2 regions of the Colwellia sp. 6_MG-2023 genome follow, and region 2 is predicted to be linked to the other one. Evidence: riboswitches for the same ligand, from Rfam matches in the RefSeq annotation. Region 2 holds a riboswitch; the other holds the start of a gene.
The links. Region 2 has a riboswitch for thiamine pyrophosphate ahead of Q4503_RS00955 (TonB-dependent receptor). Riboswitches for the same ligand answer to the same signal wherever they lie in the genome.

Region 1 (16,933 bases), 110 kb from region 2:
GATCACCCTGGTGACAGTATTTTTGCCCCAGCAGTATTAAAAGAAGTTAGTGATTTAATGCCTAAAAACACCTGTGTTACTACCGATGTTGGTCAACATCAAATGTGGGCAGCTCAGCATATGGTTTTTGATGAGCCAAGTAACTTTTTAACCAGTGGTAGTATGGGTACCATGGGCTTTGGTTTACCAGCCGCGATTGGTGCACAGATAAGTCGCCCGCACGATACAGTTATCACAGTATCTGGTGATGGTTCTATCATGATGAACATACAAGAACTAGCAACAATTAAACGTTATCAAATTCCAGTAAAAGTTTTGTTAATAGATAATGCAAAGCTAGGCATGGTTCGTCAATGGCAAGATTTATTCTTTGAAGGGCGACTAAGTGAAACGGATTTAGCTGACAACCCTGATTTTTGTATGCTAGCTCGCTCTTTCGATATAAAAGCCAAGCAAATTACGCAAAAAAGTGAAGTGACTGATGCAATCAATGAAATGCTAGATCACGATGGTCCTTATTTTTTACAAGTAAAAATTGACGCCAAAGATAATGTATGGCCTTTAGTACCGCCAAACAGTGCTAACAACGAAATGATGGAGAGCGCTTAACATGAACAATTATACACTAATCATCATGACCGACGATAAACAGGTTGTACTTGAGCGGATTTTACAAGTGACTCGTTATCGTGGCTTTTTAATTGATGGTATTACCGCCAGCGTTAATAACACGAATAATATTGCCACCATTGAGTTATTAGTGAGTAGTGATCGCCCTATTACACTATTAATTGATCAAATTAATAAACTGGTCGACATCAAGAGTGTCAAGGTAGACAATAACGCGACACAGCTATCTAACGCTTAACGTTATAGTGTTTAGCCTATTATTAGCTAAGCACTAACTTACAAAAAGTTTAATTATTATTTAGGTTACTTTATTCAATGTAAATAAGGTGACAGAAAACATAGGAACATATAATGGCAAAAGTAAATGCAGATCTAATTTGGTTCAATGGTGAACTCATGCCGTGGCAAAATGCTACCGTTCATGTAATGAGTCACGCTTTACACTATGGTTCATCAGTATTTGAAGGTATTCGTGCTTATGATACTCACCAAGGTACGTGTATTTTCCGTTTGAAAGAGCATATTGAGCGCTTATTTGATTCCGCTAAAATTTATCGTATGAACATACCTTATACTCAAGAAGAAGTAATGCAAGCCTGTAAGGATGCCGTAAAAGATAACAATCTAACAGCAGCTTATTTACGTCCTTTAGCCTTTTTAGGTGATGTTGGCATGGGATTACGTCCGCCTGCTGATGCGATAGCTGATTTAATGATAGCGGCATTTAGTTGGGAAGCCTACTTAGGTGCTGAAGCGATCGAAAATGGTGTTGATGTAGGTGTTTCAACTTGGAACAGGTTAGCCCCTAATACTATGCCTACTGCGGCTAAAGCTGGTGGTAACTACCTTTCTTCGCAATTAATATCAATGGAAGCTGGTCGTCATGGTTACACTGAAGGGATTGCTCTGGATGTAAATAACCAAGTTAGTGAAGGCGCGGGTCAAAACTTATTTTTAGTACGTAATGGTATTATTTTTACCCCACCAGGCACTGCTTCAATTTTGCAAGGTTTAACACGTGATACTGTATTTGTACTTGCTAAACAATTAGGTTACGAAGTGCGTGAAGAAACCATTGCTCGTGAAGGCTTATACCTTGCCGATGAATTCTTTATGACTGGTACTGCAACTGAAATAGTACCCGTTAAATCAGTTGATGGCATTGCTGTTGGCACAGGTTCTCGTGGTCCTATTACTAAAGCTATTCAAGATGCTTTCTTTGGTATGTTTAATGGTACTACAACAATACCTGACGGTTGGTTAGACCCTGTAAAATAGCAAAATAACAACGCTATTCATTGATATTTTCTATAGTAGCGGCATTGGAAAGACTCACTTATAGTAATAAACGCTGTGCTTCCTTTACTGCTACTGTATTTCAATGATGGCAAGCTAAATTGTCACATATGAAACATAAAAACTTATACATACACAAAAATTTAATTTTAAAAGCCTATTATCGGACATTATTCTTTTAATATGTTTTCAAAATAAGGTTTACTTCACTATTTTCAAACGGAACATAACATCATGCCTAAATTAAGATCTGCAACTTCAACTCAAGGCCGTAATATGGCTGGTGCTCGTGCGCTTTGGCGTGCAACAGGAATGACTGACGGTGATTTCGGCAAGCCGATTATTGCTGTTGTTAATTCATTTACGCAATTTGTACCAGGTCATGTACATTTAAAAGACATGGGGCAGCTAGTTGCTGGCGCTATTGAAGAGGCTGGTGGTGTTGCGAAAGAGTTTAATACTATCGCTGTTGATGACGGTATTGCCATGGGACATTCAGGTATGCTGTATAGCTTACCGTCACGTGATCTTATTGCCGATTCAGTTGAATATATGGTTAATGCGCATTGTGTTGATGCCATGGTATGTATTTCAAACTGTGACAAAATTACTCCAGGAATGATGATGGCAGCAATGCGCTTAAACATCCCAGTAATTTTTGTTTCTGGTGGTCCAATGGAAGCAGGTAAAACTAAACTTTCCGATCAAATTATTAAACTTGATTTAGTTGATGCCATGATTCAAGGTGCAGACCCCAAAGTAAGTGACGAACAAAGCGATAAAATCGAACGTTCTGCATGCCCTACTTGTGGTTCATGTTCTGGCATGTTTACCGCGAACTCCATGAACTGTTTAGCTGAAGCACTAGGTTTAGCCTTACCAGGTAACGGTTCAATGCTAGCGACTCATGCTGACCGTGAGCAATTATTTTTAAATGCGGGTAAGCAAATTGTTGAACTAACTAAACGTTATTATCACGATAACGATGAGTCTGCACTACCACATAATATTGCTAACAAAGATTCTTTTTCAAATGCTATGTGCTTAGATATTGCTATGGGTGGCTCAACCAATACTATTCTACATCTACTTGCAATAGCACAAGAAGCTGAAATTGATTACACCATGGAAGATATGGACAAGTTATCACGTCTTGTTCCACAACTATGTAAAGTTGCACCATCAACACCTGAATACCATATGGAAGATGTGCATCGCGCTGGTGGTGTAATTGCAATTTTAGGTGAATTAGCACGTGCAGGTTTATTAAAAACAGATGTACCAAATATTTTAGGTACAAGCTTAGCGGATGTTATTGCTAAGTACGACATTAAAGTAACAGACGATGAAGACGTTAAAAAATTCTATCGTGCAGGCCCTGCTGGTATCCGTACAACCAAAGCCTTTAGTCAAGATTGTCGCTGGGATACTTTAGACGACAATAGAGTAAGTGGTTGTATTCGTAGTATTGATAATGCTTTTTCTACTGAAGGTGGCTTAGCGGTACTTTCAGGTAACATCGCTGTAGATGGTTGTGTAGTTAAAACAGCTGGCGTAAGTGACGACAACTTAGTATTTACTGGACCTGCTCATATTTTTGAAAGCCAAGATGATGCGGTAGCCGGTATTCTTGATGGCAAAGTTGTTGCCGGAGAAGTTGTTGTTATTCGCTATGAGGGTCCTAAAGGTGGCCCAGGCATGCAAGAAATGCTTTACCCAACCACTTATTTGAAGTCGATGGGCTTAGGCAAGGAATGTGCTTTACTTACTGATGGTCGCTTTTCTGGTGGAACTTCAGGTTTATCAATTGGCCATGTATCTCCGGAAGCTGCTGATGGTGGTGCAATTGCATTAGTAGAGCAGGGGGACATTATCCATATCGATATCCCTACACGTGAAATCACCTTACAAGTACCTGAAGCAGAGCTTAATGCTCGTCGTGCAGCGATGGAAGCAAAAGGCAGAGACGCTTGGAAACCTGTAGATCGTATTCGTCCTATCAGCTACGCATTAAAAAATTATGCCATGTTAGCAACTAGCGCTGATAAAGGTGCGGTACGAAATCGTGCACTTTTAGATGGTTTAGATAATAAATAACGATTAATTTTTAAGTACTAAAGTAAAAAGCGCCTGATATTAATGATGGCGTTTTTTTACTTAACTCAGCAAGTGAAGTATAGATCCAATGACCGAAAAACAAAGCCAAGCGCTATTATCAGAGCACGCAGAACAACTAGATTATTTAAGACGTATCTTACTTGCCCCAATTTATGATGTTGCGGTAGAAACTGAGTTAACACCGTTAACAAAGTTATCTGCACGTTTAAATAATCAAATATATTTAAAACGTGAAGACCAACAGCCTGTACATTCTTTCAAACTACGCGGCGCTTATAATAAGCTGTCTGGTTTAAGCGAAGAACAATGTATTCATGGCGTTATTGCCGCATCAGCAGGAAATCATGCTCAGGGCTTAGCCCTAGCAGCAAATAAATTAGGTATCAAAGCAACAATTGTTATGCCTAAAACAACACCTGATATTAAAGTTGATAATGTTAGACGTTTTGGTGGTGAAGTTCGTTTAGTCGGTAACAGCTTCAATGAAGCGCAATTAGCTTCTGTCGAATATGCTCAAGCTGAAAAGAAAACCGTTATTCATCCTTTTGATGATGTTGATGTGATTGCTGGCCAAGGTACTGTTGCTAAAGAGCTGTTGCAACAATTACCTCATGCCGACGTAGTTTTTATACCTGTTGGTGGTGGTGGCCTACTTGCTGGTATGTCAGTGTATTTAAAACAACTGAGCCCAAATACTAAAATTATTGGTGTTGAAGCCGAGGATTCAGCCTGTTTGAAAGCTGCACTTAGCGCAGGTACTCCTGTTGATCTAGAGCAGGTAGGTTTATTTGCGGATGGCGTTGCAGTTAAGCGTATTGGTGAGCATACTTTTAATTTAATTAAACGCTACTGTGATGATGTAATTACGGTCAATACTGATGAGATTTGTGCTTCAATAAAAGACATTTTCGAACAAACACGAGTAATTGCAGAGCCCGCTGGTGCACTTTCTTTAGCTGGTTTACAGAAGTACTGTGCAACAAGTAAAGGTGAAGAATCTCTAGCTGCCATTTTATCTGGTGCTAATATGAATTTTCATACGTTACGTTATGTTTCAGAGCGCTGTGAGTTAGGTGAGAATAAAGAAGCAGTGCTTGCTGTTACTATCCCAGAAGAAAAGGGTAGCTTTAAACGTTTTTGCCAAACATTAGGTAATAGAGCAATTACTGAATTTAATTATCGCTATAACGGCCAACAAGATGCTAATGTTTTCGTTGGTGTACGCTTAGGTGGTAATGACACAGAGCGCCAACAACTTCTTGGCGAGTTAGCACAGGCAAATTATCAAGTAAACGACTTTACCGATAATGAGCTAGCAAAATTACATGTTCGCTATATGATAGGCGGTAAAAGTAGTGCTGATAATGATAACGAGCGTATCTTTAGCTTTGAATTTCCAGAACACCCTGGCGCATTAGAAAAATTTCTAGATGCGATGGGTGAACATTGGAATATCACATTATTTCATTACCGCAATCACGGTGCTGCTTTTGGACAAGTGCTTGCAGGCTTTGAGCTTGATCCTAGTAAAGAAAATGACTTCTTTGAGCATTTGAATGCTTTGGGTTATCAATTTGAAGAAGCGACTGAAAATCTCGCTTATCAAGTATTTCTCAACTAGTTAACCCGCTGCTTAAGTTAGTTATATTGCCCTATTTACAAAAATAAATGATTGTGTAAAGTATCAAGTAGTTATTTTTTAGGGCTAACTAACGGCCCATAGTGTTCAATTGCTAACTTAAACCCTTGAGTCAAACCTGGTAATAAATTTTTATGCTTTTTATTAATATAATGAAAACCTTCTGAGTGGTAAACAACCGCTGTATTAAATAGGCTTTCATCTAAGCTACCAAGATTACCCAACTCCACTTCATCAATAAGTAATACATAATACAATCGACCTTTTGTTAACATAGAACCTAGATCTTCATCACTTTTAATGGCATAGCTCGACGCCGCAACCGTATCTATAAAATTAGACGATATAGACTTGCCTGACGTTACCCCTATAACATTATCAGCATCGTTAAATACTGATTTGTCACAGACAACACTCTTATTACAATAAAGCACTAACGCGCCTTTTGCTAAGACCACAGGAACACGTAGTAAATTCGCAAAAGTTTGTTCGATTTCTCTTTCCGCAATCATCATACCGTCTAGCTCGCCTTTGTTAACTAACTCTCTAGCTCTACCAGTCAGTATACGATCAAAAATAACCTGATAACCTAAATAGTTATAAGCAAATAAATGATATTTTTCATAACGATTACTGATGTTGTCAGACAACGGAATACTAATTCGTACCATTTTAGTCATGGTATTATCTTTGGCATTAAGCGGAAAACTTAAGCATAAAAATAAAAGTATAATCGCTGAATATATTGAATTATTTATAATTTGCATCATATAATTTACAAAAGAGTTATCGCTATAACTAGCCTAAAAAATTAATGTCATTTATATCATGCTATCAGCTTATTTTCCCGATAAAAATAATAAGCATTGACACTTTACTAACAGTAAAAAGCGCATCAGTTTCACTCGTTTTTCAACACCCCTTTCATTTGTATAACCATTTATCTTCATAAAGGTGATTGTCAATATTTCTCTATTCGCACAAAAAAAAATCTTGTGCCATAATAATAAAAAGAATAAAAATCACTAAGGTAGATGATGGAAAGTAGAATTCGTACTGTTATTGAAGCGGTATCCAATACTTATGGTGATGATTTTTTTAACTCAATTACGCTAGCCTTACATGAGGTAATAAATGCTGATCACACCTTTATTGCCGTACTTGACCCTAAAAAATCAACGTCAAGAACAATCGCTTTAGTCTCAAAAGGTGAAATAGCAAATAACTTTGAATATACTTTAAAAGATACTCCTTGTGCTGATGTAGCAGATAATTCCGTTTGCTATTATCGTGGTGGTGTTTGTGAGCTGTTTCCACAGGACAAACTCTTAAAAGAGATGAATATAGATGCTTATATAGGCTCTCCTTTATACGATTCAAAGCAGAGAACAATTGGTATTATTGTTTCTTTATATGAAAAATCACTCGAAAATGAGCAAGATGTCCTCACCCTATTCAAAGTATTTTCAGGACGAATTGCTGCCGAATTAGAACGGAAAAACTATGAAGATGAATTAGAAAATACCATTTTATCTCGTACATTAGAGCTATCCCAAACGGTTGATAAGCTGAAAAACGCGCAAAAGCAGTTAGTTGAATCCGATAAGATGGCGGCTTTAGGTGGCTTAGTTGCCGGCATATCCCACGAAGTGAATACTCCATTAGGTATTGCGATCACCACACATAGTATTATTGCTGAAAAACATAAAAAGTTATTAGAAAAAGTGGCTAAAAAGTCTCTCAGTATAAAAAACATGAATGATTACTGTGAGTCCGTTAGTCGCGCGTTAAACATGCAAGAAGATAATTTGTTTCGTGCAAAAAGACTCATTGAGAACTTTAAACAAACGGCAGTTGACCAACACCACTTAGAAATCGATACGATTAATATTAAAAATTATTACAAAAAGTTAATCACCACATTAAATTCAATATTAAGAACCAAAAATGTCACATTAACTATCACGGGAGATGATGACATTAATATAGCTACTTACCCGGGTATACATGCTCAAATATTAACTAACTTAATTACCAACAGCGTTCGTCATGGATTTAATAATAAAGAAAACAATCGTATTGTAATTGATATTAGTAAAAAACATGACACGGTTGAAATAAATTATCATGACAATGGTATTGGTTTATCTGAGGAAGTAAAAAAGCATATCTTCGATCCATTTTTTACCACAGCGCGACAAGATGGGGGGGTTGGCTTAGGAATGTCGATAATTTATAACCTGATTACTCAAACATTAAAAGGGGATATTTTAATTGATAATATTGATACAGGAGCAGGCTTTACTTATCACTTTACAACCAGTACATAAATCCAGTTATTGGCCTCTGCTGTAATAGAAAAGACAGCTAGGCCTACTCAGTAACTTAGTTTCAATGGGCTATATTACTTCCTATACGCATACTATTTAACCATTAATATAGTCACTTTGTTAGCTAAGCTTTCATCATCTAAGCGCCCATAACGCATAATAAAGTCTTCTTTACCGTCATGATTAATATCATAATGCTCAAACAATTTACCATTTTCAGGCAATACTGCTGTAAACTTTTTACTTTTACGAGCGAACAATTTTGCACTCTGGTTACCTAAAAATATAACTAAACGGTCTTGCCCAGAAGATAACACTAAATCTTGTAAACCATCACCGTTAACATCACTTAAGCGTACAATAGGTTCACCACTCTGCCCTGATGTTAAACTAAAGTTTAATTCAACTTCCTTGCTTATAAGGGCATCTTCTTCATAACTATTTTCATCATCCAAAGCAAACACTAAAACATTTTGATCTATGCCACCAGACAGTAAAGCACCAATAATATTGCCAACACTTAACTGGAATGAAGAAACTAACACTTCATATTTTTCGTCCTGATTCACATCTATTATTTTCAAGTCAGTTAAGGTCCCTTCTGCCTTAATAACCGTAGTGGGAATTGTAGAATAAGCTAACTGATGCTCTTGATTTATATAGCCTAAATAAAACTCATAATCATTGGTTCTATCTAACACTCCTGAACTTTGAGTAAAACGAACAACAACATCGGTTAAACCATCGCCATTAATATCCTTAATCTCTTCAACAGCCCGATGTATTAAATTACTTTGGTCGAGGTTTTCGCCATCCGCCTCTTTAATGTGCCACCAATTTACACCGTAAATAGTATCGGCTAAAGCAATTTTCGCTGCAGTTGAGGCAAAAGTTCCATTTTCATTTTGACTAAAATAATTGATATGTCCTTTAGAGACCCAGGCAATATCTTGACGATCATCAAGGTTGAAATCAGCAAAGAATAACGCTGTTGGTGTAAATTTTACGCCGCCTCTTTCTAATTCTATTTGGGTATTAATGGCCAGATGTTGATATGTAGCCTTAGTACCTTTGTCAGAAAAAAGCCATAAATTTGTTTTATCAAAATCAGGTAAGACAATATCCTCATAACCATCTTGATTAACATCTTGAATGAAATTCTTCTTAGAAATAAACGGTGATTTTGGCAAGAGGAAAATAGAGCTAACCTCTTGTTTAAAATCAAAATACAAACCAGAAATTAAAGTAAGGTCAGTTTTACTTTTGCTAGTAAACTTAAGCATCACTACCTTATTTTTCGCTAACAAGTAGAGCCCTTTCCTATCCTCACTTACATCAAAAGCAAAATACTCATCTGTAACTCTTATTTTATCTAATAAAATATATTCATCTGATTTCTCATTATAAGTATAAACGGCCAACCAAGTTTGATTCAGTTCATCAATACCAATAAGTACTAACTCATTGAAAGCAGTATTTTCTTCGACTAAATCTAAAGGAATAATAGGCAAGCTAACCTTGAATGGTGCTGTAATACTATATTGCTTAAAGTCTACTTTAGTATTGATTGACTTTGTTGCATTTGCAAATACAGTCGTTGTGTTAATAAGAAAAAAACAAAATATAAAACCTACTATAAATCGATTGTGCATAACTGCCCTTTTAAAAATTTGCCTTTATGTTAATGGCTTGGTCATCATAAATTTTTGCTAATTTTATAGCAATTTCACACGGTATTAATCCTAACTAAACTATACCTTTATTTTTATCATAACAACATCAACCTTTACAGATGACCTTACCCCGCTTAAAATTTAATAGCTAAATCATTAGCTTTTCTTAAACGGCAGCTTGCCGAGGATCTTTATGCGCCTATATCATTGGTTATTTGTACTCTCTGTTCTTTGCGGTTGCGCTACCATAAGTATGTTTGAATACGATAACCTCTATGGCGCTGCTAGTGTAGAAAACCGTTTACCTGTTCAGAAAATACCAGCCAAAGAAAACATACATTTTAACCAAGTAATCAAACCTATCATCGAAAATCGATGTGTTGTTTGTCATGGCTGTTTCGATGCGCCATGCCAATTAAAAATGGAAAATATTGTCGGCATAGAGCGTGGTGCCAACAAGGAACTTGTCTATAATGGTGAGCGCTTACTGGCAGTTAAAAAATCACACAGCATCAGTACGTTAACTACTCAGGATAAAGAACAATTGAGCTTTTTACGTCAAGAAGGCTTCTTTCCAGTATTAAATGAACGTAATCAAACCCCTATCGCTAATGCTAATGCCAGCTTAATGTATCAAATGTTACAGTTAAAACAAGAGCACCCTTTACCTAACACAAAATTATTAGATAATAGCTTTGATGTTTCCCTCAATAGACAACAACAATGCCCTACAATAGAAGAATTTGAACACTATAAAGAGAATTACCCTTTAGGTGGTATGCCTTATGGGCTGCCTGGTTTAAATAAAACACAGCATTTGCAGCTAACCAGTTGGATAAAAAATGGCGCACAAGCACCAACAGCCGAACCGGCCACAGAATACGAACAAGATATTATAGACAAATGGGAAAGCTGGTTAAATAGCACAAATAACAAGCAACAACTTGTTTCACGTTATTTATTTGAACATTTGTATCTTGCTAACTTGTATTTTAAAGAAAATAGTCAACGTTATTTCAAAATAGTCCGTTCAAGTACTCCACCTGGAGAGCCTGCAATAATTATTGATACCCGCCGACCTTTTGACTCCCCTTTTGCGAGTAATAAAAAAATGCTCGAAATAACAGGAGCAAGCGACAAGTCAGCACAACCGCAAGTGTATTATCGAATACTTAAGCAATACGACACTATCATCGCCAAACGTCATATGCCTTACCGTTTTGATTTAGCAAAGTTAAAATCACTTGATACACTATTTATTTCGCCTCAATATCAAGTAGCTAAACTACCTGATTACCAGTTAGAAAACGCAGCTAACCCTTTTATTACCTTCCGAGATATACCAACAAAATCACGTTATACCTTTTTGTTAGAGCAAGCGCAGTTCTCAATTATGAACTTTATTAAAGGTCCTGTTTGTCGAGGACAAGTCGCCCTAAATGTAATAGAAGATCACTTTTGGGTCTTATTCGCTGATCCTGACTATATCAACGATTTTAACTCTGATACCTTCCTTGATAACAAAAGTGACTTATTACAATTACCGGCGGCAACGAGTGATAAAACTTTCTCATTATTATATTGGCGCTCTTATGCTAATCGTGAAAAAGCTTATGTCAAAAGTAAACTGGATCATATGAAGGCGATTAACTTTAAACAAAATGATGTTGATCTTAATTTGATTTGGTCAGGAAATGGTAATCCGAACGCTACCTTAACTATCTTTAGGCATTTTGATAGTGCCTCGGTTTTACAAGGTTTTATTGGGCAAACACCAAAAACAGCCTGGTTTATTACTTACCCAATTTTAGAGCGTATTCACTATTTGTTAGTTGCGGGCTTTGATGTTTATGGCAATGTAAGTCATCAGTTGAAAACACGTTTATATATGGACTTCTTACGTATGGAAGCCGAAAGTAATTTTATTGCTTTCTTACCTAAAAAGGATCGCAGAAAAGTGCATGAACATTGGTATAGAAACACCTCGAAAGACATTCAAGATTACATATTTTCAGATGACTTTTATCAATTACCAGAAACGAACATTAACTATATAACCAAAAATTCAAAAAAAGAGTTATTGGATAAAGTCGCGAAATACACTAACAATAGTCAGGTTAATAACTATAACTTACCTCAGACCGACAACAGTAATACTAATGAATACAAGCTAAATCGCCTTAATAAAATGACTGGTTCAGCGGTATCAATTTTACCACAAGTTAGTTATTTAATGGTTAATGGAGCGCATGGTAACAGTGTTTACACATTAATCAATAATAGTGCTCATACCAACGTTGCTCACTTATTTTCTGAAGATGAACGACGCATACCTGCAGAAGATACTTTAACGGTACTTTCAGGTGTCGTTGGTACGTATCCAAACGCATTCTTTCAGGTCAGTGAGCAGCAGTTAAATACATTTATTGATGAACTAAAAAATATAAAAACTGAGCAAGATTATAGCCAACTTAAAGATAAATTTGCTATACGACGTACTGACCCTAACTTTTGGCAATACGCTGATAAATTACATATTTGGTATAAAAAAAATCAAGCTAATTCAGCGGGTTTATTAGACTTTAATCGCTTAGAAAATCGTTAAAAGTAAAAACCGCTAAATGTTAACTTTTTTATGCAGGCAAGGATACATACCGAACCAAATAACCAAATAACCAAATAACTACCTAAGTACTTGTTAAAAATTTAATTTATAAAAATAGTGTCGTAACAACCGACAAGAAAAATCATTTAGAGATAAATTTTTTCAAAGCAAGAACTAACACCTGTACCTTTACATTGCTTTTCAACTTTTACTTGCTTACTACATTCGCATCGCGTTAGAATCTTTCCGCGTTACTAGCATAGCTAATAACGCAACTTGTCGGAGTGCCAAAGGCTGAGATCGCGTAAGCGGGATCCGTAATACCTGAACAGGTTAGTATCTGCGTAGGGAACAAGAGAAAGTTAGCGCTATTAGCGCCTAGCTTCCTTCATTACACACCTTTATTGTTGTCATTCCGCTTCTTTTTTAATGTATTAAAATAGGTAGCGACCATGAACGATCAATCAGAAAACATACGTAAAAAAAATATATCCCCTAAAAATAAACCAAGCAGACGTGAAAAGCGTGAGGCGGCAGCTGCATTTTTGAAAAATGTTTCAGACCAGTCTTTCCCTAATTCTAAAAAAGTTTATGTTCAAGGTAAAATACACGACATTAAAGTTGCTATGCGTGAAATCACCTTAACCGATACTTTAGTAAGCGGTGACAAGGACAAGCCTGTTTACGAAAAAAATGAACCTCTGTGTGTTTACGATACCTCTGGGTTTTATACCGATGAAAATGTTAATATTGACGTACACAAGGGTATTCCTCGTTTACGTGAATCATGGATTGATGCTCGTAATGACACTGAGTTATTCTCCAAAACCCATTCAGAGTTTGCCCAGCAACGTCTAGATGATGAAGCTGTAGACGAAATTCGTTTTGAAAAATTACCTACCATGCGCATCGCTAAAAAAGGCAAAAATGTAACGCAAATGCATTACGCCCGCCAAGGTATTATCACGCCAGAAATGGAATATATCGCCATTCGTGAAAACTTAAAGCGCGAAGACGTAAAAGACAGCATTTTATTACAACAACACAAAGGGCAATCTTTTGGTGCCAGTATCCCTGAGAAAATAACCCCTGAATTTGTTCGCGACGAAGTTGCTCGCGGTCGCGCGATTATTCCAGTCAATATCAATCACCCTGAATGTGAACCTATGATTATTGGTCGTAACTTTTTAATCAAGGTTAATGCCAATATTGGTAATTCAGCAGTCACCTCTTCCATTGAAGAAGAAGTGGAAAAACTGGTTTGGTCCACTAAATGGGGGGCTGATACTGTAATGGATTTATCGACAGGTCGCAACATTCATGAAACTCGTGAATGGATTTTACGTAATTCACCAGTACCAATTGGCACTGTACCTATTTATCAAGCCTTAGAAAAAGTTAATGGTGTGGCTGAAGATTTAACCTGGGAAATTTTCCGCGATACCTTAATTGAACAAGCTGAACAAGGCGTCGATTATTTTACGATTCATGCTGGTGTTTTATTGCGTTATGTACCTATGACAGCGAAGCGAGTAACAGGTATAGTTTCTCGCGGTGGTTCAATCATGGCGAAATGGTGTTTAGCACATCACAAAGAAAACTTTTTATACACACACTTTGAAGACATTTGTGAAATTTTAAAACAGTATGATGTTTCATTTTCATTAGGTGATGGTTTACGCCCAGGTTCAGTTGCAGACGCTAACGATGAAGCACAATTTGCTGAATTACACACCTTAGGCGAGTTAACAAAAATAGCATGGCAGCATGATGTACAAACTATTATTGAAGGTCCAGGGCATGTGCCACTGCATATGATTAAAGCCAATATGGATGAGCAACTTAAGCATTGTGGTGAAGCCCCTTTCTATACGTTAGGACCATTAACGACAGATATTGCACCGGGTTATGACCACATTACATCAGGTATTGGTGCTGCCAATATTGGTTGGTACGGTTGCGCAATGCTTTGTTATGTAACGCCAAAAGAACATTTGGGTTTACCCAATAAAGAAGATGTAAAAGAAGGTTTAATCACCTATAAAATTGCTGCTCATGCAGGGGATTTAGCCAAAGGTCACCCAGGTGCTCAAATTCGCGATAATGCAATGAGCAAGGCGCGTTTTGAGTTTCGTTGGTACGATCAATTTAATATAGGGTTAGATCCTGAAACAGCCAAAGCTTACCACGATGAAACATTACCGCAAGAGTCGGGGAAAGTTGCTCACTTTTGTTCGATGTGTGGTCCCAAGTTTTGTTCAATGAAAATTTCTCAAGAAGTTCGTGATTATGCTGCCGATCTTGAATCTGGTCGTAAAATTGAAATTCAATTACTAGATGAAACTATTGTATTAGATTCATCCCAAACGAATAACGAAAAAATCAACCTTGAACAAGCTGAGGTAGAAAAAGGGATGGCGGAAAAATCCGCTGAATTTAAAGCAACGGGTAGTGAAATCTACCATAGTGCTAAGTAATGAAGATTGCGATTGTAGGTGCAGGGTTGATAGGCCGCTTGCTAGCCTTATCTTTACATCGCCAAGCTCAATTTAAGGTGTCTTTATTTGATAAAGACACTAAGCTCGCACATAACAGCGCCGCTTATGCGGCAGCAGGTTTATTAACGCCTTTAGGTGAATCACTCCATTGCGAAAAGAATATTGTCGCCATGGGGTTTGAATCCTTATCTTTGTGGCCCAGCCTACTTGCAAGCTTAGATGAGCATACCTTCTTTCAGCAAACTGGCACCATTATGGTGAGTCACGAACAAGACAAAGGAGATTACCTACGATTTACTCGCCATTTACAGCACCATTATCCAGATCAAAAGCAGCACTCATTAAATCGTACCCAACTAACTGAGTTAGAGCCCGAGCTTGGCCGTAGCTTTACCCAAGGCTTGTATCTACCCCAAGAAGGGCAAATTGGTAATCGTCGATTACTCGTTGCTTTACGTAAGCAACTTGAGCAAGAAGGTATAGATTGGCTCAGTGAAACATTAGTGACCGAAATAAAAACGGCTACCCACGAAAGCTCTATTTCTTATACAACCAAAGGTGCTGACCAACAAAGCCAAACCTTTGATCTAGTCCTTGATTGTCGGGGGACTGGCGCTAATATTAAAAACGCGAATTATCATTGTGCTCCCTTAACTGATTTACGCTCTGTGCGTGGTGAGTTATTTCAGTTATTCGCACCCGATGTCCATTTATCACGTCCTATTCGCTTAATGCATCCACGATATCAACTTTATATTGCGCCCAAAGAAAAAGGTTTTTATGTCGTTGGTGCCACTGAAATTGAAAGTGATGATAGCGGAAATATGACCGTACGCTCAGCAATGGAATTATTAAGCGCTGCTTATAGTGTTCACCCAGGGTTTGCTGAAGCTAACATTCGTCAACATATTAGCCAATCTCGCCCTGCTTTTAGCGATAACCAGCCCCAAATTATTGTGCAAGACAGGTTAATACAAATAAATGGGTTGTTCCGCCACGGCTTTTTAATTTCGCCTGTAGTTTTGCAACAAGTACTCGCGGTAGTAAGCAACAAAGTGTCGGGTAAAGTACAAACGTTACCTTATGAGCATTTATTAGCGGTGCAAACACTTACGCCGCAAAATACGCTACAACCGTACAACACATAAAAGGCAATATCATGAATATACATATTAATGGCCAATCATATTCACTTAATCACGAATCAAAAATAACAGTCAGTGCCGCATTAGCCTTGTATTTTATAGAGCCACAACAAAGTACCTTTGCCGTAGCTGTTAATGGTGACTTTGTTAGTCGAGAAGACTATGAAAATACTCATGTTATTAATGGCGATAGTATCGATGTACTTTTACCCATTCAAGGAGGTTAATAGCAATGTCATTAACGCTTTATGGGCAAAAACTCGATAGTCGATTATTAATTGGCAGTGCGCTCTACCCTTCCCCTGAAATTATGAAACAAGCCATCATTGCCAGTGGTTCGCAAGTCATTACCTTGTCATTGAAGAGACAAAACCCAGCGGAAAAATCAGGACAAAAAATATGGCAATATTTACAGTCTATAGTAAAACAGGTAGATGGTTACTTATTACCAAACACTGCCGGATGTAGAACAGCTAAAGAGGCAGTTACCCTCGCTAAAATGAGTAAAGAAATTTTTCAAACGGACTGGATAAAACTCGAGGTCATTGGCGATGACTACAATTTACAGCCTGATCCTATTGAACTACTCAGTGCCACGGAACAGCTGATCAACGACGGTTTTAAAGTGCTGCCCTATTGCACTGATGACTTGGTTTTATGTCAGCGTTTATACGACTTAGGCTGCCAAGTGATTATGCCTTGGGCATCACCTATTGGTACAGGCAAAGGTTTAATGAACCCTTATAATTTAGAAACTATTCGTCTACGCTTACCTCAAGCAACGCTTATTTTAGATGCCGGTATAGGTAAGCCATCGGACGCTTGCTTAGCAATGGAAATGGGCTATGACGGCGTATTACTAAATAGTGCAATCGCCTTAGCTGATAACCCTACCCTAATGGCAAAAGCGTTTAGCCAAGCCTTACAAGCAGGTGAACAAGGGTACATTGCCGGCATCATGGAGCAACGACAAACAGCTCACCCATCAACCCCCACTTT
Region 2 (16,933 bases):
ATTGTCTATTTCAACCGTTAATCCTTTGCGAGTGGTAATAACATCGCCAGGGCGCATGGCATTACTAGAAACTGCATTTTCGACAGCAGGAATAAGGACACGTAAATAAATAGGAAGATCATGAGACATAATTAAGCGTGCTAAGCCTAAAACATGTGCGGCACCGCCCATATCTTTTTTCATATTACGCATACCAGCAGATGGTTTTAAATCTAGGCCACCACTATCAAAACAAACACCTTTACCTACTAGTGTAATTTGTGGGTGCTGCTTATTACCCCATGTGAAGTCAATTAAACGTGGTTGATTGGCGCTTGCTCGACCTACGGCATGTATCGTGGGATAATTTTGAGTCAGTAAATCATCGCCAATAATTTGTGATAGCTTTCCACCAAAGCTATCAACTAATGACTGCGCAGTATCGCCAAGGTTTTCAGGCATCATATCGGCAGCAGGAGTATTTACTAAATCTCTTACTAAGGCTGTGGCTTCAGCGTATTTAATCGCATTACTTACTAATGTTGGTTCTTCGACAGTAAGGCTAGGCAGTTTTTTTTCTTTATGATCTGTTTTATATGAGGAAAATTGATAAGCGCCGATTAACCAAGCAAAGCATATGGCTTGTTGGTGCTCTGGTGTTGCTTCTAGCTTGTATTGGCCTGATGGCAGCTGAGTGATTAAGTTACCACAAGAAAAATAATGGCTGGCATCATCAACGACAAAAATAGCTTGGGATAATGAACCTTCAGTACCAACAGAGAAACTTGGCAATAACGCAAGGCCTTCACCTTGATAGCTGGTTTTTTCTAACCAGTTTTGAGCACTCTGGTTTTGTGATTTTAGCCATTGTGCATAAGTGGATTTTTCTAGAATAGTGAGTGGAGTGCCAGTATTTCCAACGTTAAGTAATGAGTTCATGTGGGTCCTTTAGTGATATCCATCGAAGAGCATTTAAAATTCAAATGGAATTTTGCTGCGTAAGATAAATTGGGTGTATAAGATCAACTCAGCGGTAAGCCTAAGTTATCATCATTAATTGATTGTAACTTATACCGACCATGCTGACTAAGTGATTTTTATCAATGGCTTAAATATCGGTCAATCTTTGAGTAGTTTACACCGCTTTTATTACAAAACTATAAGAGGATGTCTTTTAGTTGTACTGTTGCATTTTTACTGTTGTCATTAATCTGTGCAAGTAACAATTCAGCCGTAGCGATAGCATCATTAAGCGCATTGTGCCCGTGGTGATCAGGCAATTGATATTTTTGACGCAAGTTTGATAAGCGTAGCTCTGATGGGTCATACGATACATCACGTTTATCTAATTTACGTTTAGCTATCACTAAGGTATCTATGATGGGGAAGTCAGGTGCTAACCCATAAAGTTCAAGGCAGGCTTGTTGTAAAAATTGTCGCTCTATTCGAGCGAAATGTACTAACATTACTTTACCTGTTAATGCTGTTAATAGCTTTTTAACGACAAGCTCCAAAGGCTGACCTTGCTCTTTCTGGTCATCGGTAATTTGATGAATAATAACATTACTTTCTTTTAATCTTGTTGTTGTGTTTATGATTTGGTGATAACAGGAGTTCAGTTTTATTTGCTCTTGCTCCATTGCAACGAATCCAATACTAAGCAGTTTATCTTTTTTCGCGTCTAGCCCCGTAGTCTCGAAGTCTACAGCTAAAATCCCTAACTCATGGATAGGTGTCTCTAATGACGGAAAAGGGGTTGATAAAAAGTCTTTTAACGGCCCTTCAGGCGCTTTTTTTAATAACCGTTTCCGTTTTGCTTCATAGCCTGAAATATAGTTGATTAACGCACCTATTGGCATTAGAAGTTTGCCTGTCTTGAGTCTTGCAGTGTTTTAATTACTTTAAAAGCGTCTTTTAGGTGCTCACGTTCTAATTTGGATAACTCTTTCGGTGAAAGGTAATTATCAGGTTCAATATCTTTTGTTAATTGATTTGCTTGATGTTTTACACGTAATATTCCTAAAAATTCGTATGCATCTATTAGGTTTTCTGCCGATGATCGAGTTATAGCTGCTGAGCCTGCAGCTTGTTTTATACGCTCAATGGTATTAACAGCACTAATACCCTGAGATAGAGCATAAATACGAGCAAGATCGACAATAGGAGCAATGCCATTATGTTTAAGATCTAACGTGGCTTTGTGCTTGCCATTTTGTTTTAGAACAAAGTCTCTAAAAAAGCCAAGAGGAGGACGTAAAGCTAATGCATTTTTAGATAAATGGGCAATAAACAAACTGCTATTTTGTGTTTTTTTAAGCAAATTAGTGCGAACATTGTCAAGTAAGCTTGTATCACCGCAAATTGTTTCTAAGTCAAAAAAGACACTTGAATTCAATAAGGCTTCTGGACTGGGAGTGTCAATCCAACCATCAAAGTATTTTTGCCAATTTTTTACCGGTTGTCGCCATTTGTCATTGGTTGCCATAATATAACCCGGACAGTAAATAAAGCCACAGTCGGCTAAACCATCACACACAAAGTGAGCTAAACTTTTAAACCAAGCATCATCGTCGGGTTTCATAGAGTCGCAGATAATAATGGCGTTGTCTTGATCTGAATGGGCGAGTTGTTCTTGTCGTGCTTGTGAGCCAGCAGCCAACCATGCATAGGGAACTGGTGGTGGTCCAAGCTTTGCTTCGGCCATTTCAATAAGGCGTTTGGTAAAGGACATAGTAATAGCGCTAATACTTTTGCCAACATGATCAGCACTGGCCCCTAATTTTGCTAAGCGTATTTGTAATTTAGGTAGTAAAGCACTCACTTCTATTAACTGTTCTAAACTTTTAGCTTTATGAATAATGCTAGAGAAATTAACCGTATTATGACCTTCATTATTCATTAAATCTGTCACCGTTACCATGCCCACGACTTCACCTTGGTTGGTAACTGGTAAGTGTTGTATATGTTTCGCTGTCATGGTCATTAATGCATCGTAAGCATTGTTTTTTATATCAATAGTACTCATTTCTCGAGTCATTATTTCAGCGATACTTGTTGTAATGGGTAAACCTTCTGCAACACAGCGCCGACGTATGTCTTTATCGGTCACTATCCCCACGCAGCTTTTGTTATCTAGTACCACTAAGCAAGTATAACCTTGCTCTGTCATTTGTATGGCGGCTTGTTGGATGCTTTGACTAGCGTCGATACCTGCAACAGGAGAGTGATAGAAGTTGCTTACAGGCATATTCATTAAGGTAGAGGAGATAATGGCTTCTTCATTGATTTTAGACATTTTCTTCTTTAATCGTTCAGCAGAATTGTGGTTAAAATAGTCACTAATACTTGGATATTTTTCACCTATGTCTCTCAATATTTGAGCATCTAAACTATAAACTAAGCTATCTTCATCGGTTTTTACACGCTGCTCTGTTAAGAGCGGAGTATTATTTTCGTTTCCACTAATTTCATCTGTGTTGCTTATCGGTTGCAATTTCTGTTTGCAAAATTCGGTGCATAAATCGCCTTCACCTAAGCGTGAAATTAATTCGTTACTACTGGAAAGGCAGCTTAAGGCACCTTTACGAACAATATACAGACGTGCTTCATTCACGCCTTTTGGAGGAAGGAACTCATCTTTTCGTACATAATTAATAGCTAGTTCTCTAATTAAACGCGCTAAAGCAGGTTGTGGCAAACTGTCAAACGGCGGAATACTTTGGATGAAGCTATAAATTTCAGAAAGTTCAGTGTCCATATTGATTACCTGTATACGCTCTTGTTGGATAGGATTAAGCATTGATATAGCCAAGCAAATTGTAAAAGCGTTTGTCTAATTCGCAAGGTAACCATGATAATTTAGAGTGGTGCCGGTAGCTAGTCAACCATTGAAGTGACAATGTAGACTAAAGTTGCACTTGTACTATTATTCGCTCTTGAAGCCCCTAAAATACTGACCAACGTATGTTGTTGATATACCAATTCATTAGCTAAATTATTGATTTAGACTAAAGTTTAATACCCGAAAAAATGAAAGCTTGCTAGATTTGATGATAGTTGAAGTTGAATATGGATTTTTGTCTTTATTAATAATAATGATTACTGACTAAAATCTATATCCATACTTTTACTGAAATTATTACAATAAAAGCCTTATAAAAATACACATTAACGTGAAATAAGGGCTACAACATCGCTAGGAGACTATTGTGGAGAATAAAGAAACTTATTGGTCGGAAAATCTTCGCCTAATCTTTATATGTCTTGCAATCTGGTTTGCAGTTTCATTTGGGTTAGGTTTATTACTGGTAGAGCCGCTTAATGAAATTCGTCTAGGTGGGTACAAACTTGGTTTTTGGTTTGCACAGCAAGGTTCTATTTACTCATTTCTTGCCTTAATTTTTTGGTATGGCGTGAAAATGAATAAGCTTGATAAAAAATATCAGGCGGAGGGTTAGGCATGGAAGAGTTAAAACTATATACATATATTGCTGTATTTGGCACATTTGCCTTATATTTCGGCATCGCTTGGTGGGCACGTGCAGGCTCAACGAGTGACTTCTACGTAGCAGGTGGCGGTATCAGCCCGATGCAAAATGGTATGGCAATTGGTGCCGATTGGATGAGTGCAGCGTCATTTATTTCAATGGCAGGTATGATTGCTTTCATGGGGTATGGTGGTTCAGTTTTCTTAATGGGTTGGACAGGTGGCTATGTACTACTAGCCATGTTACTTGCTCCTTACATGCGTAAGCATGGAAAATTCACAGTACCGGAATTCATCTTCGATCGATATTATTCTAAAACTGCACGTATTGTTGCGGTGGTTTGTTTAATTATTGCTTCGTTGACTTACATTATTGGTCAAATGAAGGGTGTTGGTGTAGCTTTCTCTCGCTTCTTAGAAGTAGATTACGGCTTAGGCTTAGGCATCGGTATGGCTGTTGTTTGGGTATATGCAGTACTTGGTGGTATGAAAGGTATTACTTATACACAAATTGCACAATATGTAGTAATGATTTTTGCTTATACGATTCCTGCTGTATTTATTTCATTACAACTAACAGGTAATCCTATTCCACAATTAGGTTTAGGTAGTACATTAGCTGATGGTAGCGGTGTTTACTTATTAGATAAGCTAGACATGGTGGTAACTGATTTAGGCTTTAAAGAATATACAACAAGTAGTTTAGGCGGTACATTAAATATGTTCGCTTACACTATGTCACTTATGATTGGTACTGCGGGTCTTCCTCATGTAATTATGCGCTTCTTTACTGTTCCTTCAGTTAAAGCGGCACGTTCTTCTGCAGGTTACGCACTAATATTTATTGGTTTACTTTATACTGTAGCTCCAGCAGTTGGCGCAATGGCTCGTTTGAACTTAATGAATACTATTGAACCTACAGCAGGTGAAAACCTTGTTTATGATGAACGCCCACAATGGTTTAAAGATTGGGAGCAAACAGGTTTATTGAAATTTGAAGATAAGAATGGCGATGGTAAAATTCAATATTCTGCCGATAAAGTAACAAATGAAATGGTTACTGTTGATAACGATATTATGGTACTAGCTAATCCAGCAATCGCTAATTTACCAAACTGGGTAATTGCTTTGGTAGCCGCAGGTGGTTTAGCTGCTGCACTGTCAACCGCAGCCGGTTTATTACTTGCGATATCATCCTCAATCTCTCATGATTTAATGAAGGGTGTTTTAACTCCTGATTTATCAGAGAAAAATGAGTTATTGGCCGGGCGTATTGTAATGACTATTGCGATACTGGTTTCAGGCTACCTTGGTTTACATCCACCTGGATTTGCCGCGGGTACTGTTGCCTTAGCCTTTGGTTTAGCAGCATCAAGTATTTTCCCAGCATTAATGATGGGTATATTCTCTAAGAAAATGAGTGGTACTGCAGCTGTTTCGGGTATGATTGCAGGTATTGGTGTAACTATGCTGTATGTATTCCAACATAAAGGTATTATGTTTATTCCAGGCACTTCATTCTTAGGTGATATGGGTCCTAATTGGTTCTTTGGTATCTCGCCTAATGCTTTTGGTGCGGTTGGTGCTTTAGTTAACTTTGCAGTGGCTTTTGTTTTACTTAAAGTGACTGGACCAGCGCCAGATCATATTCAAGATATGGTAGAAAACATGCGTATACCAGGCGATGTTAGTGCAGCACACGTTCACTAAAATTAATAACTCGAAATTTAATTATTGAATTTCGAGTTAAGTCTTAATAAATAAAAGGCTAGACGACAATTTTGTACAGAGTCGTCTAGCCTTTTCTGTTAAATTAACCTCCTTGTGAAATTAGAAGAATTAATTAAGAAGAAATAAATATGAATAGACACCTTAAAGTTGCTTTTATGGTCGCCCCTTTTCTTTCTATACTAGGTTATATTGGCGCTGACTATTACAATGAAAGTAAAGCAGCCGTTAATAAAATAATTCAGTTAGTACCGGAAGGTCATTGTGATGTTATTAATCACAGTTGCGTATTAAAGTCAGGCGAATTCAAGGTTAATATTTCGGATAAAGACGGAATAACTGAAGTTAATTCTACTTTCCCTCTAGATAGCGCAACACTTTTTTTAGTGGATGATGCCGAGCAAATCACCCCTTATCTTTTAGGCATGAAAGAGAGCCCTTATTATTGGAAAAATGAAACAGCGTTAAGAAGCTTTACTGCTAATAAAGGAGATAGTTATAAATTGCGTTTAATTGCTAAAATAAAAGGTGGGCAGTATATTGCAGAGTTTTACACGCAAACAGTAAAGTAGGCCATACCTGCTTATAACTATTTTAATCGTAACTTATTTTTGAGTTGGAATGCTTACATTTGCCATTGTTTTTATAAGTAGCTCAACAATGCGATTAAAGTCTCTTTCGTTATAATTCTATTGTATTAAAATTAATCCGAGTATCGCTGGTGTATTTAGCAAAGAGACACTCTACTATAGGTTATTAACCTGTAATATTAATTTAGGTGCCACACAGGCATAAATAATAAGCCAGTTTATGTAAATTAGTTAAACTGGCTGTTTATCTTTTCTTTTAAATAACTTTTAAATAACTTTTAAATATGACTTTATGATTTCAGCGCCATTGTCTGCTTGAATTGGCTTAAAAATAAAACCAGAAACACCATGTTGTTCACACTGCTTAACTAACGTTTGGTCAGTGACAGATGACAGCATGACTACTGGTACGTTATAGCCCTTTTCTCGAATGATTTTTAATGCTTCATCACCATTCATTTCGCCCATAACAACATCCATAAACATAAAGTCGGGCGATTCATTTTCTACCATGGTTAATGCACTAGTACCATCGTCAGCTTCAATGACATTCTCATATCCTAGGCTATTTAGAAAACGTTTTAATGCTTTTCGAATCATAGCACTATCGTCAATTAGTAATATTTTATTGTTTGTTGGTAATGGGGTAGTGTGCGGGTTAGCAATACCTGTACTTTCTTCACGTTTGGTTGTGTTAGTTTGGAAACTTACATCGCGAATGAGCAGGTTGAAATAATATCGGCCAACACCTTCAACAGTTATAGGTACAGTGACAATTTCTTTAACGCCGTCTAAATACTTCTCCATTTCATCAAAGTTATGCAGAAAGTAAGGGCTTGAAAAATTAAACTCTAAATTATGACGACTGAGTAAATCAGTAGAGCGACCAACAATAGTGTTACCCCATTCAGCTAGAGCATTGCTAAGTTCTTCATTTATTTCGCTATAATCATATTTTTCATTAAACATAGTTTCGCATACTGAGTTGCCTATTGCGATGGCAGTCTCTGGGTAATGATGCATCATAATCACGCCATTAATACAGCCACTCACCTCAGAGCAAACGGCATAGCCTTTGAACCTAAAGTCTTCTACCTTATCCATGAAAGCATCTGCAGAAGAGCCTGACAGATGAGCCATTGCCTTTAAGCTTGCAATAGATTCATTGATAAAAGGATGTAAAGCCACCTTGTAAATAGTTTCTACGGACATAAATGAGATCCAATTGTTTGTGTGAAATAGATATAGGGTTACAGTTAAACTACTCGAACTATTGTAGCTTTGCAATGTGTTCATCACATGAGCTTGATGAAGGATTAAATGTTAAAGAAGAGGTTTTGCTGAAAAGGAAGGTGTTGCCATTGTTGTTTGGCTAGGTGAACAAACTGTTCAAGATTAGACTTATTGTATGCTTGCGCATACCAAAGACCATTAATAAAGTAACAAAATTGCAGATAGTCTTTTACTCGTGTTTGATTAATATCACCATGAATATGCTTTTGGTATAGTTTAATAACTAGGGATAATTTATCTTCATTGAGGTTATTTACTGCAACTAGCATGGCTAGATCATATTCAGCTGGCGCTAAGCACACACATTCATAATCAACTAAATATGCGGTTTGATCTAATGACAGAACTATATTACTAAAATTAATATCGCCATGGCAACAAACGAGGTTTGTGTGACCCTTGCTAGTTGTATCGGCTGTGGCGTTAAGTGAGGTAATTATGTCTTTACTGCAGCGCAGAAGGGCGTTCTGTTGTTGAGTTGAAAATTGTTGCGCTAAAAATGCTTGTTCATTCATGAAAGAACCAATAACATTTTCTGGTACTTGCTTGTTTACATTAACTTTTAATTGATGGCATTGTGCCATTAATTTAGTCGCAAGCATTATTTTTTTATCAAGGGTTTCTTGCGCTAAAGATAAGTTATCTCCAGCGATAAACTCTGTAATGAGCCAATGATTATCGTGATAAATTACGCTTGGGCTGATATTTTTTGACGCAGCATATATATTGACAAGTGGTTCGTCAGTAGTAGTGACCTGTTTAGCAAAAAAACATTTATTATCCGCAAATACTTGGTAGCATTGGCTACTTAACCCTGCTGTGATTGGCACAATAGCATCGACAGTCTTAAAACAGGCTAATGTACTTAGTGGTGGCAGCATAATAATTTAACTATTTACTCTGTGTTTTATTGCTATGCGATTGCCCAAATATAGACTGCGCCATTTGAAATAACCCCAGGTGGCAATAAATGTATAAAGGATAAATAAAACAGCGGTTGGCGTTAAACCTTTTTCAATATACAAATAAATTGATGCAGCATCTATTACTATCCAGTAAAGCCAATTCTCGAGTACTTTTTGAGCGACCAAATAGGTAGCAAATACAGCAAATACTGTCGTAAAGGTATCAAGATAGGGGAAATCTGCAGGGGTATAGTTCGCCATGATATACCCTAATGCTAAGGCAATAAAGGTTAATACTAAGCAAGCTTTCACGTGAAAACTAAATTGCCAAGAAACAATGTCTAAAGGGGGCGAACTCTGTTCATTTTTTGTTGGTGTACGTTGTTGCCAAGCCCAATACCCATAAACAGCCATCACTAAATAATAAATACTTAAAGCGCTATCCATCAATAGTAATACGTCATAGAACACATAAGTATAGATTGCGGTGCTGATTAACGCAGCAGGCCAACACCATATTGAACCTGCTGCAGCTAATAAAACATAAGCAAGTGCTAGTAGCATTGCTACTAGCTCAAGCCAAGGTAAACTTTCAGCATAAGTAATAAAACTGATAAGTAAGTCAGACATTAACTTTCAGCTTCCGGCTGTGCATGATGACCACTGATAAATTTACACACAAAAACAGCTGCGCCAGTAGTGCTATGAACTCGTTTGATTTCAGCCATTACTTTATTCATTGCTAAATCATAGTCACCAAATACTTGAGTACTCATGCCATTAGTAACAACCTCTAAACCCTCTGTATCACGAAGACGTCTAATAAAAGCCCAAATTTCGCTTTTATATTGGTCTTCGGCCAATGGATATAAACTTAATTCGATAGAGATATTCATAAAAATCCTATAATTATAAATGGTCGTTCATATGTAATCTGAACGCGGTGTATTTACCCTGTTATCGTTAGTTATTAGAATTGGTAATCGAACGTTATACCAAAAACTAAAGGTTCAGATAGTTGTGTATATGCTTTATCTTTATATCCATCTCGTGGATCATTACCAAAATAGAAACCACGATTAGTATAGTTTTCATCAGCTAAATTACGTGCCCAAATTTTAACTTGGTAGTCATCCTGTAAATAAGTGATAGAAGCATTGATTAACTCAACAGATTTAGATCTTTCATTATGGCTATCAGAGTAATAAAACCCATCTTTACCATCAAGAGAAATATTAACTAACCAGTATTCACTAGGATAAAGGTTCACGCCAAGGTTAAATTGATAATTTGGCGCATGTGCTTGTTGACGACCATCTAAAGACACGCCGTCGGCATTAATGAAATCATTAAATTCGGTATCAAGTAAGCCTAGCGCACCATAAAGTTCAAACAGTTCGTTAATTTGCCAATTTGCTTCGACCTCAACACCTATATTTGACCCCGTAGCGGCATTGCCAAGATATGAAATAAATTCAGAGCTGGCATCTTCACGAACTATGGTTTGTGAACTTTTAACTTGAACATCGGTTCTGTCCATATAAAAAACAGCAGTACGAATAAACGCTGAATTATCGAGTAAGGAAAGCTTGTAACCTAATTCATAATTGATTAAATATTCCGGCTCAAAGGTTCGTAAGTCATCAGGCAAGCTACCATCGGTATTTGCACCACCTGCTTTATACCCTCTGTTGATTGAACCATACCAAAAAGCATCATCATTTTGTTGGTAACTAAGGACTACCTTACCTCCAACCATGGTATCGTCAGGACTGTCATTAAAACCATCTGAGTTAAAGTAATCAGCAGTACGCTGTTCAATTCTAATACCTGACGTTAGTTGCCATTGTTCGTTTAATTGAGTATCAAGTTGACCATAAATAGCAATAGATTGGCTGTCAAATGTTGATGTGTAGTCATTTGATAAGTATGTATATTGACGCTTTAAATCTGCATCATCTTGCTTGAAATAGAGACCAGTAACCCAAGATGTTGTACCATTGAATAATGCACTTTCTTTATTTGATAATGCTCGTAATTCAATCGTTTGGGTCGATTTATCACGAAAGTAATAATCGGTAGAAGAATATTCATAATAAGCATAATCTTGATTTTCAATATTTTCAGGTGCGGAAATACCAACATAAGCCCAGTCTTCATCAAAGCCATAGGTTAAATCAGAGTCTGCATGGCTTAATAAGGTAACCAAGGTAAAATTGTCAAAACCTTCATAGGTAAATTTTGCGGCTAAAGCGCTTGTTTCTTGCTGATCAACACCAGGTTGATCAGATAATGTTTGACGATTATTATCTAATGAAAAAGCATCAAAGCCATTGTCAAAGTCAAAATGAAAGGCCGATAAGTCAATGGTTAAGTCATCGCTTGCTTGTATTGATAATTTGCCTCTCAGGCTTAATTCATCTCTGTTATTGGTGTCACTTTTGTTTAAATAAGTATTGTCAATAAAGCCATCACTTTGGTATTTATTTACCGATAAACGATAATTAACTGCATCTGAAGCTGGACCCGAAAGCGCCACGCCTAAACCATAGCTATGATAATTGCCAGCATCTAGTTTTATGTTACCTTCAAATTCATCTGTCGGTGCCTTGGTGGTAATATTAAACATGCCCGCGAGCGCATTTGCACCAAAGCGAGTGCCTTGAGGGCCGCGAAATACTTCGACCTGTTGAACATCAAAAAGGGTTGCAATACTACCAATACCAGTAAAGTCTATGCCGTCAATAATCATGCCCACAGATGGGTTAATAGGTTCATTGTATTGGCTACGTTCACCAATGCCACGAATTTGATAATAACGTGCACGTTGAGAGCCACTAGCGAAATTAACGTTGGGAATAATAGCGGCTAATTCTTCAAGATTTTGAGCATTACGTTGCTGTATTTCTAGATCAGTTAACACTGATAATGCGCTAGGAGTATTTAATAAGTTTTGCTGCCTGAAATCACTAGTAACGGTAATCGTTTCTAAGGCTGTTTTTTCTTCTTGAGCATGAACGTGCAAACTCATTAAGGGAGTTGAAAGTACTAAAGAAGCAATTGCTAAAGTAAGCGTGGATTTGGTAAAATTCATAAAGATCTCATAAGTATTAAATCAAGTTATACTATGGGATCCGGCACTGGGAGGTTGTCTAAGGTAGACTGTGATGCGATCACTAACCATTCCTACGCCGGTTATATTAATCGCTAAAGTTATTTTAGTGACTAATTCCCGTCCAGGTTCAAAGGGTTTGTTGAAATCATCAACATCTCAGCAGCTATTTATTTTATTACTATCGAAAGTAAGGAAATAAAACCGCACTCCTTGGTTCGAGGCGCAGTCTAGCAAGATTTTAATAATAATGCTTAGCTATTTAGTAAAAGAGTGCGATAACTTTTTAATTATTTAGCTAAAGGTCGTATTTATTCAGCTGTTACTTTGTCGGTATATTGATAAAGTATCGTATTCAAATCGGATAGAAGTATTTCTATCCATTAATATCAGAGAAGCGTAATGTTCCCCAATTGGCAATTAGTTAGTATTAGTTTAATTTACATTTGCTTACTCTTCATCATTGCTTTTTTAGGTGATAAGTACCGTAACCAACTGGCCAAAAAAGGGCAAAGTGCTATTTATGCGCTGACACTCGGTGTTTATTGTACGTCATGGAGCTTTTTAGGTACGGCAGGGCAAGCATCAACAAATTTTTTATCACATATACCGATTTACCTTGGCCCTACCTTGCTTTTTGTTTTTGCTTGGCCGTTTATTCAACGTATTATTCGTATTAGTTTAAAGCTAAACCTCACCTCTATTGCAGATTTGCTCGCTTCTCGATTCGGTAAATCACACAACCTCGCTATTATTGTCACGATTGTTTCCTTCGTTGGAACCATGCCATATATTGCGCTTCAGTTAAAAGCTATGGTGTATACCTTCCAGCAATTACAGGTCGATCAAAGTTTAAGTAGTTGGCATATTGGTTTGGTGATCAGTATTGTCTTGTCTATATTTACTATTTTATTTGGCATCCGAAATATTGATGTAACTGAGCGGCATCCTGGAGTGATGTTGGCGATTGCTTTTGAGTCATTGGTGAAAATTATTGCCTTTTTAGCCGTAAGTTTATTTGTATGCTTTTCATTATTTGATTCGCCACTTGATATTTGGCAGCAGTCTAATGCAACAGTGAAAATGGAGCAGCAAATAAATGTAGGTAATATTAGCTCAATGTTGGCAATGTTGGTGATTGTGATGGCGGCATTTCTTTCGTTACCAAGGCAGTTTCAAGTAATGGTAGTAGAGCTAAGATCTAACAAAGATACTTGGCTAGGCCGACGTGTATTTCCACTATACTTATTAATTTTTGCTTTTTTTGCTGCCCCTCTAGGGCTTGCTGGACAGTTACTATTAGGCGATACAGTTTCTTCTGATATGTATGTATTGTTTTTACCTAGTATTGGTGATCAAACTTGGCTAACACTTTTTACTTTTCTGGGTGCAGTTTCAGCAGCTAGTTCTATGGTGATTATTTCAGCGATTGCTTTGAGTACCATGCTCAGTAATGAAATTATTTTTCCTTTACTTTATCGCAGACAAAAAGTTGCTCAAACTAATTACGATAATTTTAGAAGACGGTTATTAAATATACGTAAATTGCTGATATTATTTGTAATAATGTCTGGATATGGGGTGTTTAGCCTGGCATCGACTGACACATTATCTTCATCAGGTGAAGTGGCTTTTGGGGCGTTCGCACAATTAACACCAGCTCTAGTTGTTGCTTTTTATTGGCGAAGAGCGAGTTTAGTTGGGGTATATGCAGGGATTCTAGTTGGCTTTATATTGTGGTTAACTTTAAACTTTTTGCCTCAGTTTGGTTTATATTCAACTCCTTTTGCTGAAGGACTTTTATCTTCTAAATCAACGGCGACACTTTTTAGTTTATCGGCAAATATTATTGTGATGTGGGCATTGTCACAAATCAGCCGTCAAAGTGTTCAAGAACGCGTTCAGGCCTCATTATTTCTAGAATGGCAATCACCTACATTATTGAAAGTAGAAAAGAAGCGACAATTAGATGTGAGCGAATTAGAATTACTTGCCTCGCGTTTCGTGGGTGAAAGTAAAGCGAAATCAAGTTTTAGTTTGTTCCAATCGTCACACAATAAAAAACAATTAGGTAATGCTAAATATAATCAATTATTACTACAGCAAACTGAAAATACATTAGCGTTGGTGATGGGAGCATCTTCCGCACGCTTAGTATTATCTTCAGCACTTGATGGTCGGGATATTGCTTTAGATGAAATAGCGGTATTGGTAGAAGATGCTTCGAGTCAAAAACAAGAGTTTTCTCAGAATTTACTGCAAAGCGCGATAGAAAATGCCAGTGAAGGTATTTCTATTGTTGATGAAGAGCTAAAACTTGTGGCATGGAACAAAAAGTATTTAGATTTATTCGATTACCCTCCTGAACTTGTCAAAATAGGTAGTCCTATTGAAGCGTTAATTCGTCATAATGTTAAACGTGGTTTGTGTGGCGCGGGAGATATTGATAATCAGGTTTTTAGACGATTAGAGTATTTACGAAAAGGTAGTCCACATAGCTCAGAAAGACAGCACGCTAATGGTCAAACTATTCTTATTGAAGGTAATCCATTACCAGGTGGTGGTTTTGTTATGCTATTTTCTGATATCACAGCGTATCGTCAAGCTGAACAAGTATTAAAAGAAGCTAACTTAGATCTTGAAACACGAGTTTATGAGCGTACATTAACCCTAGCAAAAACCAATGAAGCACTTGCTAAAGCCCATGAAAAAGCTGAACAGGCACATATTAAAAAGAGCCAATATTTAAAAGCATGCAGTCATGATCTTATGCAACCCCTAGAGGCAGCTCGCTTATTTACTTCAGCCTTAACGGAGCAAAAAGACTTAACCTTTGAGCAACAAAGACAAGTGGATAATATTGATAAGTCGCTTAGGGCTGCAAACGATTTATTAGCTGATTTAGCCGAAATTGCTCGTTTAGAAAGTGGCAATATTAAGCCGCATATTGAGGTATTTTCTTTAAATGAATTGTTTGATGACTTAGAGCAAGAATTTGCTGCGTTAGCTATTGAACAAAATGTTGAATTTAGATTGGTGGCAACTAAAACTTGGGTCAAGTCTGATAAGCACTTACTTCGACGTATTATTCAAAACCTTGTCGGTAATGCCTTTAGATATGCGAGCCCAGGTAAGGTGTTGTTAGGGGCGAGAATATCAAATAATGATGTGGTTATTCAAGTGCTTGATAATGGACCTGGTATTCCATTGGAAAAACAAGTCTTAGTATTTGAGCAATTTACTCAATTAGATACACCAACAAGCCAGTCATCTCGAGGCTTGGGGTTAGGATTAAATATTACGCAATCTTTGGTGCAACTACTAGGTCATTCTCTAAGTTTGCAATCAAGGGAGATGCAAGGCTGTAAATTTTCTATTTCGGTTGAAAGATCGAGCCAAGTAATAGCGCAACCGCAGTTAGCTACCCCAATAAAGAATATGGGTTTAAAAGGTATTACCGTATTATGTATAGATAATGATCCCGACGTGTTAAGCGGTATGGTTGAGTTATTGTCTGCGTGGCAATGTAATATACTTGCTGCTGATTCTCGAGAAACAGCATTAATAGAGTTTGCTAATCATCAAAGTGATATTGATATTTTGTTGGTTGATTATCAACTAGGTTACCATGAAGGTTTACCTGTAGGAGAGCAAGCGGATGGCCTAACATTAATTGCTGATATGCGACGTGATTGTAATCACTATATACCAGCAATATTAATTACAGCCACAACAGAGATTGGTATTGAAAATAAAGCAAAAAATGCTGATGTAGGCTTTATGCGAAAACTAGTAAAACCGGCTGCGCTGAGAGCGTTAATGAGTGCCAAACTGGCGCAGAAGTTACAAGTAGATTACGGCGATTAACTTGTTGCTGAAACAACTAATGTTTACTTATTTTGCACGGCTGGTTAATGGTCAATCGGGTATTCGTTATGATTGATCAAAACCTGTTTCAGCTAAATTTAGTTGAGAGATAGCGATAACTGCTTGTGTTCTATTACGCACATCGAGCTTACGAAATATGGCTGTAGCATGCGCTTTGATCGTTGCTTCAGAAACATTAAGATCATAGGCAATTTGTTTATTTAGTAAACCTTGAGCAAACATCATTAAAATACGGTATTGTTGCTGAGTTAAGCTGGCAACGCGTTCCGCTATATCTGTTGTGTCGGTGTTTGCTGAAGTCGCTTGAAATGAAGCAGGTAACCAAATATCACCAGATAAAACGGTCATAATCGCGGTAAAAATATCATCAACGGGTGTTGATTTTGGAATAAAGCCCGCTGCGCCATAACCCATTGCTTTACCAATAGTATTTTGATCTTCATGAGCGGAAACGACAACAACAGGAATTTGCGGAAAATGATTTCTAACGTGAATTAAGGTACTAAAACCGTGAGCACCAGGAATATTTAAATCTAATAGCAACAAGTCACTTTCGTTATTATTTTGTAACTGTTGTTCAAGCTCTGCTATGGTTTCCGCTTCAAGCCAAATTGTTTGACTTAACTTATTCCGTAAGGTTCCCAATAAAGCCTGTCTAAATAAAGGGTGATCATCAGCAATTATTATTTTTTGTGGCTGAATCATAGAAAAGTCCTATTTTAATTGTTCTCCTATTCTAACGGAAAATTGGCTAATGACCAATGTTACTTTTAAGTTAATATGGATTGGGAGAAATCCCACCTATATTAATACCAATCTCATCAACCATGTGATCATTTCTACTTGCTAAAATCACCAACTGGAACGTTATTTATTTAATAATTAGAACAACTAGTTATCGAAATAAATGTCTTATATTTGGCAATTTTTTTTAGGTCTAAAATTGTTCACT

Region 1: it holds a riboswitch for thiamine pyrophosphate, as region 2 does, so the genes downstream of both, thiC (phosphomethylpyrimidine synthase ThiC) here and Q4503_RS00955 (TonB-dependent receptor) in region 2, are expected to answer to the same signal.

Annotation. Positions count from the first base shown of each region.
Region 1 is NZ_JAUOPP010000001.1:323,279-340,211, reverse strand. It holds gene ilvG (acetolactate synthase 2 catalytic subunit) at 1-609, shown strand, start outside; gene ilvM (acetolactate synthase 2 small subunit) at 611-868, shown strand; gene Q4503_RS01430 (branched-chain amino acid transaminase) at 982-1,908, shown strand; gene ilvD (dihydroxy-acid dehydratase) at 2,161-4,023, shown strand; gene ilvA (threonine ammonia-lyase, biosynthetic) at 4,112-5,665, shown strand; gene Q4503_RS01415 (hypothetical protein) at 5,737-6,363, opposite strand; gene Q4503_RS01410 (HAMP domain-containing sensor histidine kinase) at 6,721-8,013, shown strand; gene Q4503_RS01405 (VCBS repeat-containing protein) at 8,106-9,665, opposite strand; gene Q4503_RS01400 (fatty acid cis/trans isomerase) at 9,880-12,291, shown strand; TPP riboswitch at 12,562-12,659, shown strand; gene thiC (phosphomethylpyrimidine synthase ThiC) at 12,744-14,768, shown strand; gene thiO (glycine oxidase ThiO) at 14,768-15,937, shown strand; gene thiS (sulfur carrier protein ThiS) at 15,949-16,161, shown strand; gene Q4503_RS01380 (thiazole synthase) at 16,167-16,933, shown strand, end outside.
Region 2 is NZ_JAUOPP010000001.1:211,086-228,018, forward strand. It holds gene Q4503_RS00905 (M17 family metallopeptidase) at 1-918, opposite strand, end outside; gene Q4503_RS00910 (exonuclease domain-containing protein) at 1,137-1,838, opposite strand; gene Q4503_RS00915 (putative nucleotidyltransferase substrate binding domain-containing protein) at 1,838-3,736, opposite strand; gene Q4503_RS00920 (DUF4212 domain-containing protein) at 4,188-4,436, shown strand; gene Q4503_RS00925 (sodium:solute symporter family protein) at 4,439-6,175, shown strand; gene Q4503_RS00930 (hypothetical protein) at 6,325-6,765, shown strand; gene Q4503_RS00935 (response regulator) at 7,051-7,995, opposite strand; gene Q4503_RS00940 (phosphotransferase) at 8,100-8,957, opposite strand; gene pnuC (nicotinamide riboside transporter PnuC) at 8,964-9,611, opposite strand; gene Q4503_RS00950 (hypothetical protein) at 9,611-9,877, opposite strand; gene Q4503_RS00955 (TonB-dependent receptor) at 9,952-12,075, opposite strand; TPP riboswitch at 12,148-12,317, opposite strand; gene Q4503_RS00960 (PAS-domain containing protein) at 12,496-15,960, shown strand; gene Q4503_RS00965 (response regulator transcription factor) at 16,027-16,686, opposite strand.